2 regions of the Clostridium sp. DMHC 10 genome follow, and region 1 is predicted to be linked to the other one. Evidence: riboswitches for the same ligand, from Rfam matches in the RefSeq annotation. Region 1 holds a riboswitch; the other holds the start of a gene.

Region 1 (3,620 bases):
ATTAAAGGAAAAAGAAGGTTAAATTATGTCGGATTTAAATTATGAATTTGATACTTTGAAGGTAAGAGGGGGATATGATCCTAAAGAACATAATAACGCAGTTCAGTACCTATATATGCTACAACATCTTTTGAGTTCGGAAGCACTGAAAGAGCAAGAAATCTTGCAGGTTTCACAGAATTTGGGTATGTATATTCAAGGATTGGAAATCCAACAGTTGGCGTTTTGGAACAAAGAATAGCTAAGCTTCATGGTGCAGCAGCTGCAATAGCAGTTGGTTCAGGAATGGCAGCAATAACTTATACTTTATTGAATGCAGCAGAAAGAGGTGGAAGAATATTAACTACGGCAGAACTTTATGGTGGTACTATTGATGGCTTTAAAAAAGTATTTTCTAATTATGGAATTAAAATTGATATAGTAAAGAATTTAATAGATACCGAACAGTTTAGAAAGGCTATTAAAGAAGATACAAAAGCTATATACATTGAAAGTATAAGCAATCCAAATGCTTCTATAGCTGATATTGAAGCTATAGCTAATATAGCACATGAAAAAGGTATTCCACTTATTGTAGACAATACTTTAGCTACACCATATCTCCTAAATCCAATTAAATATGGTGCAGATATTGTTGTTTATTCAGCCACAAAAGCTATAAGTGGACATGGAAATGTAATTGCTGGACTAATAGTCGAAAGTGGTAAATTTAATTGGAATAGTAGTCAATTTTCACATTTTTTAGAGACTTATCATACTCTAAGGGATTTTAGTGGAAAACCAAGAAATTTTATAGAGGTATTTCGCAACTTTCCATTTACTGCTAGAATCCGTGCAAATTATTTAGCTTACTACGGGGCAACTTTAGGTGCTTTTGATGCATATCTTGTTTTGATTGGCATAGAAACGCTTTCTGAAAGAGTTAAAAAGCAAGTGTATAATGCGGAAAAAATAGTTAATTATCTTGAAACGAAGAAAGAAGTTTCGTGGATTAAATATCCAACGGCTAAAGAAAGTCCTTATAAAGACCTTAAAAATAAGTATTTGCCTAAAGGTGCAGGTGCAGTATTTTCATTTGGAATAAATGGTACATTAGATCAAATCGATAAATTTATTGACTCACTTAAGATTTTTAGCTATCAAGCTAACATTGGAGATGCAAGGTCATTAGTAGTAAATCCGCCTAAAACAACTCACAGCGAACTTACACCAGAAGAGCAAAAACTGGCAGGTATACCTCCTGAAACAATTAGGCTTTCAATAGGACTAGAAGATACAAAGGATTTAATTGAAGATTTAGAACAAGCTTTTAAAGAAGCATTTTTATAGATATGCTTGAAAGCTTGAAATGAAAAACTTCATGGTTTTACAATTAATATTTTTTTAATTCACAGTGCATTGTGCACTAAATAAAAGGAGGCATGAGCATGAGTTATAGAATAGCTGTGGGAAGCAGCGATGGAGTGTATATTGATGAGCATTTTGCTACTGCTTTGCAATTTTTGATATATGAGGTGAAGGGTGATAATTATGAATTTATAGAAAAAAGGAACAATGAAGAATTGTGTGAATGTAGCAGATACCATGAAAATAGATTTGCACCTCTTGTTGAAAAAATCAAAGATTGTAGAGCAATTTTGGTTGGAAAGATAGGTCCTGGCGCAGCGGCAGTACTTCAGGAAATGGAATTGATTCTTACAATATTTCAGAATCAATTGATGTTGCTTTGGATAAACTTGTTAAATATTATGGTAAATTAAAATAATTGAAAAAACGTATTGACATAGAAGATAAAGATGATATAATTAACACTATAAGTTAAAACATTATTCCTATTCGATTAATAGGAAATAAAATTGAATAAATTATTTAAAATCTTATCAAGAGAGGCGGAGGGACTGGCCCTATGAAACCCAACAACCAGCATTTTTCATTTGAATGCATGGTGTTAATTCCTGCAAAATTAAGTTTTGAGAGATAAGAGGATATTTGAACTTAAGCTAGTTTAAGCTAGTATAGTAAGTTAATCCTCTTCGTATAGAAGGGGATTTTTGTTTTATAAAAATACATATATGGATAGACAACGTGAAAGGTTGAAATTACTAATACCAAGTTTATCCTTATAAACTGGAAATTCACTCAGAGTACAGAGTACAGTGAAGGTGGATTTACCTTTCGTTTATCTCAGGTAAATCTTAGAACTTGATAGTATCAGCTGCGCTGAATACCTATATTTTATACCATGCGGAAGCATTAATTTTAGGATTTTTCGAAGCGATAGCGGAGAAGAATCATCCTTCACTGTCCTCTGTACTCTAAGCCAAATCATAGTTTTGCAGGATAAATATAGAAATTGTGATTTCAAAGTTCCTAGTTGTTCATCTATAAATAATTTGGGGGTGGAATATTATGAATGATAAGAATATTCGTGTAATTAAGAATAATGAGATAAATAACTACACGAATAAGATTTCAGAATTGTTAAAGGATATAAAATATGGTTCTATAACTTTAGTTATACAGGACGGAGTAGTAATACAAATAGAAACCAGTGAAAAAATAAGGCTTAAATAAAATTTTATTTTTTAATAAATAAGGGGGACGTATCATGAAAAAAGTATTTATAAAATCAACTTTAGCAATTTTATTTGCAGCAATAGTTTTTACAGGCTGTGGTAAGAATACTAACACAGAAAACAAGAGTGGAGATAAAGTTTTAAAGATAGGAGCTGTGGCAACACCACATGCAGAAATACTAAATTTTGTAAAGCCTAAATTAAAAAAAGAAGGTATAGATCTAAAAGTTCAGGTTTTTGATGATTCATCTCAATTAAATCCAGCACTTAATGATAAACAAATTGATGCAAATTATTTTCAACACAAACCATATTTGGATTCTGTAGCTAGTGAAAAGGGATATGATTTTGCAGTAGCAGGAAATATTCATGTAGAACCAATTGGATTTTACTCTAAAAAAATTAAAAAAACAAGTGAACTTAAGGATGGAGCAACAATTGCTATACCTAATGATGCATCTAATGAATATAGAGTATTAATTCTTTTGCAAAAACAAGGATTAATTAAAGTTAAAAAGACTATTTCAAGTAAAAATGCAACTATAAATGATATAGCTGAAAATCCTAAACATTTGAAATTTAAAGAAATTGATGCTTACCAAATACCTAGAATATTAGGAGACGTGGATGGAGGAGTTATAAATACAAATATCGTGCTTCAATCAAAAATAGATCCTAACAGTGCTATATTTAGGGAAGACAAGGACTCACCTTATGCTAACATAATTGTAGTTAGAAAAGGTGATGAAAATAAAGCTGCTATAAAGAAACTTGTAAAAGCTCTTCAATCTGAAGATGTTAGAAAATTTATTAATGAAAAATACAAGGGTTCTGTAGTTCCAGCATTTTAAGCAAAGCCTAAAATTAAAACAAAGTTTAATATTTAGAAAAGTAAGGTGAAATTTATATGATAAGCATAAAGAATTTAAGTAAAAATTTTAATACTCCTTATGGAAAGGTTGAGGTTTTAAAAGGTATTAATCTAGAGATAAAAAAAGGAGATATATTTGGAATAATAGGATTTAGTGGTGCTGGAAAATCAAC
Region 2 (3,620 bases), 170 kb from region 1:
CAATTTGCTCTTCTATAGAACGCATGAACTTTTCATCTGGATTAAGTTCTTCACCTGTGGACTTATCCTTTATTTTATTCTTATTTACGAATGCTTCTGCATTATCAAGATAATTATTAAACAAAGTTTCTGCCTGCTCTCTGTAACTTTGTATAAATGCTTTTGTTATTTCTTTTTCAAGTACCTTATTATATTCTTTTCTTATTACATTTTGAACAAATCCAAGATATTTCTTTCTTTCATCTTCGGATATATCAAGTTCCTTTACAGATTTTATAATACTCTCCATTATGCTTAAAGGATTTATGCAGTCATATTCAGAACTAGAAAGTGCATTATCTATTGCTTTTACTATAAATCTTGTAGATATTCCATTCATTCCTTCCATTATTCCAGCTTCTTCTCTAAGTTCATTTATATCAACCTTCTTAGTTGTTCCATTTTCTACTATGTCTTCACCATTATATATTTTAAGCTTTGTTATAATATCAACTTTAGAGGAAGGCTTAAGTCTTGAAAGTATTGCAAACATAGCTGCTGTGCTCAAAGTATGAGGAGCTATATGCGCTGTAAAATTACTCTTTTTAAGTATCTTTTCATAAATTTTTATTTCTTCATTAAGTTCAAGACAATACGGAACTTCAATTTTTACTATTCTATCAAGTATAGCTTCATTTGTATGATCAGATTTAAACTTATTCCATTCTGCCTCATTTGAGTGAGCTATAATAAGCCCATCAAAATATATCATTGCACCTTTTCCTGGCGATGGTATAGATTTTTCCTGAGTAGCAGTTATTATTGTGTGAAGATATTCAACATCATTCTTAAATACTTCTATAAACTCTACCATACCCCTATTTCCAACGTTGAAAGCTCCATTTAAGGAGAATATCCTTGGATCGTCCTCTGAATATAAATCCATTTTTGATATATCTATGGAACCAGTTAAAATTGAAGTATCCTGATTGTTAGGATCTACTGGTGGAACTACACCAATACCTTTTCTTGATCTTATTGAAAAGCCACTGGTTGTAATTGGAAATTTTTCGTATTCACCCTTATAGTCATGTGTAAGTCTATACTTACAAACAGGACACAAATCTCCTTCTATTTCTATACCAAGTTCTTTTTCAAATTCTCCCCTTAAATGCTTAGGTATAAGATGCAGCGGTTCTTCTCTCATAGGACATCCTTTAAGACTGTAAACAGGCTGCGAAGCTTCAAGTGCTTTTTTTATAGCTTCAACTAATGATGATTTTCCTGCTCCAACAGGTCCAACAAGATAAAGTACCTGCCTTGCCTCTTCCCCTTTCATTGAGGAAGCATTGAAATAATTTACAAGTTTCATTATAACTTTATCTATTCCAAAAAAGTCATCTTTAAAAAAAGTTGTATTTCTTTATAGGTTCGTTCCCATATATTTTTCTTGTCCTTGGATTTTCTTCTGGTTTTAATACTTCAAATCCTTTTTCCTTTATAATGTCATATATCCTTTTATGTGCAAGCTTACAAACATCGGGATTTTTTTTTAACTATATCAAGATATTCAAGAAATGTACCTTCAAATTTAATCTTATTTGAGTTTTCCCTATCATTCTTTATTATCTCTTTAAAATCCATAAACGCACCTCCTAATGGCAATTTAAAATTACAAGCCATAAAATATAATCTTCATACAAAATATATATTTTTTTTTTCATATTTATATTCATAAACTTTACAAAATAAAATTTTATTGACATTTACAATCTTAACTAATATAATAAAGTAAAATTTTAATTACAATCTTATCAAGAGAGGCTGAGGGACTGGCCCTTCGAAGCCCGGCAACCAGTACTTATACATGTAGTATATGGTGCTAATTCCAGCAGCTAGGTAAGTTTTATACTTATAGGCTGATAGATGAGAATAATCCTTAGAGTAATTACTCGAGATTTTTCTCGGGTTTTTGTTATGTGAGGATTTAAGATTTTCTGTCAAAACAAAAAAATTATTCAAAACCGCGCACTGTGAATTGTGTATTGTGAACTGATATAAAGGGGGCTAATAAATGAATTCAAATATAGTAGACTTACTAAACAAGAAAATTCTTGTGCTTGATGGTGCTATGGGAACGTGTATTCAAGGCTTTAACCTTAATGAACATGACTTTTGCGGATCTCTTCACTGCCATATAAATCAAAAGGGCAACAACGACATTTTAAATCTTACAAATCCAGAGGTAATAAAAGCTATTCACAATAAATACCTTGAAGCTGGGGCTGACATCATTGAAACCAATACTTTCAATGGAAACAGAATATCTCAAAGTGATTACAACATGGAAGGTAAAATATACGAAATCAATTTTACTGGAGCTAAACTTGCAAAGGAAGCTGTTGATGCCTTCACTAAAAAAACTCCAGGAAAACCTCGTTTTGCAGCTGGTTCTATTGGTCCTACAAACAGAACCTTATCCATGTCACCAGACGTTGAAAATCCCGGTTTTAGAAATGTAAATTTTGATGATCTTGTTTTAGCATACAGCGAACAAATTGAAGGTCTTATAGACGGTGGTGTAGATTTACTTCTTATAGAAACTATATTCGATGCTTTAAATGCAAGAGCCGCTATATTGGCTGCCGAAAGCGTATTTGAAAAAAAATCTCGTGTCCTTCCTATTATAATATCTGGAACTGTAGCGGATAAAAGTGGAAGAATTCTTTCTGGTCAAACACTTGAAGCTTTTGCAGAAAGCATGAAAAATGAGCATGTGATTGCCATAGGCCTTAACTGTTCCTTTGGTGCAAAAGAACTCGTACCTTTTATAAAGCAACTTTCTGATACTCAAGATAAATATATATCTTTTTATCCAAATGCTGGGCTTCCAAATTCACTTGGAGAATATGAAGAACTTCCAGAACAAACAGCTTCTCTTGTTAAAAGGCTTGCACTAGACGGAAACATCAATATTGTTGGAGGCTGCTGTGGTACCACCCCTAATCACATTAAAGCCATAAGTAATGCTGTTGATGGCATAAAACCAAGAAAAATTCCTAAATTAGAACCAGAAACAATTTACTGCGGTCTTGAAGCTGTAAGAATAAACAAGGAAAGTAACTTTGTAAATGTAGGTGAAAGAACAAATGTAGCAGGTTCAGCAAAATTTGCAAGGCTTATAAGGGAGAAGAATTATGAGGAAGCCTTATCTGTAGCAAAACATCAAGTTGAAAATGGGGCTCAGATAATAGATGTAAATTTTGATGATGCTCTTTTAGATGCTACGGTTGAGATGGAAACATTTTTACGTCTCATTGCAAGTGACCCTGAAATTTCAAAGGTTCCAGTAATGATAGATTCCTCCAATTTTGAGGTTTTGGAAACTGGTCTTAAATCAATTCAAGGTAAAGCAATTGTAAACTCTATAAGTCTTAAGGTTGGAGAAAAAAGATTTTTAGAGGAAGCAAAAATAATTAAAAACTTTGGCGCTGGTGTTGTAGTTATGGCGTTTGACGAAAATGGTCAAGCCGAGACCTTTGAAAGAAAAATAGAAATTTGCAAAAGAGCTTATGAACTCCTAACTAAAAAAATAAACTTTCCATCAGAAAAATATTATTTTTGATCCTAATATCTTAGCT

What was found. A riboswitch is a leader RNA that binds a small molecule or an ion and turns the genes downstream of it on or off. The one in region 1 is predicted to bind S-adenosylmethionine.
Region 2: another riboswitch for S-adenosylmethionine. It lies ahead of metH (methionine synthase); the one in region 1 lies ahead of AGR56_RS19525 (YezD family protein).

The regions. Positions count from the first base shown of each region.
Region 1 is NZ_LGVB01000015.1:1,768,543-1,772,162, forward strand. Features, by position in the region: partial or broken gene AGR56_RS10600 (aminotransferase class I/II-fold pyridoxal phosphate-dependent enzyme) at 26-1,329, shown strand; gene AGR56_RS10605 (NifB/NifX family molybdenum-iron cluster-binding protein) at 1,428-1,760, shown strand; SAM riboswitch class I at 1,875-1,984, shown strand; gene AGR56_RS19525 (YezD family protein) at 2,410-2,574, shown strand; gene AGR56_RS10610 (MetQ/NlpA family ABC transporter substrate-binding protein) at 2,609-3,427, shown strand; gene AGR56_RS10615 (ATP-binding cassette domain-containing protein) at 3,484-3,620, shown strand, end outside.
Region 2 is NZ_LGVB01000015.1:1,939,609-1,943,228, reverse strand. Features, by position in the region: partial or broken gene AGR56_RS11440 (PrkA family serine protein kinase) at 1-1,623, opposite strand, end outside; SAM riboswitch class I at 1,788-1,912, shown strand; partial or broken gene metH (methionine synthase) at 2,054-3,620, shown strand, end outside.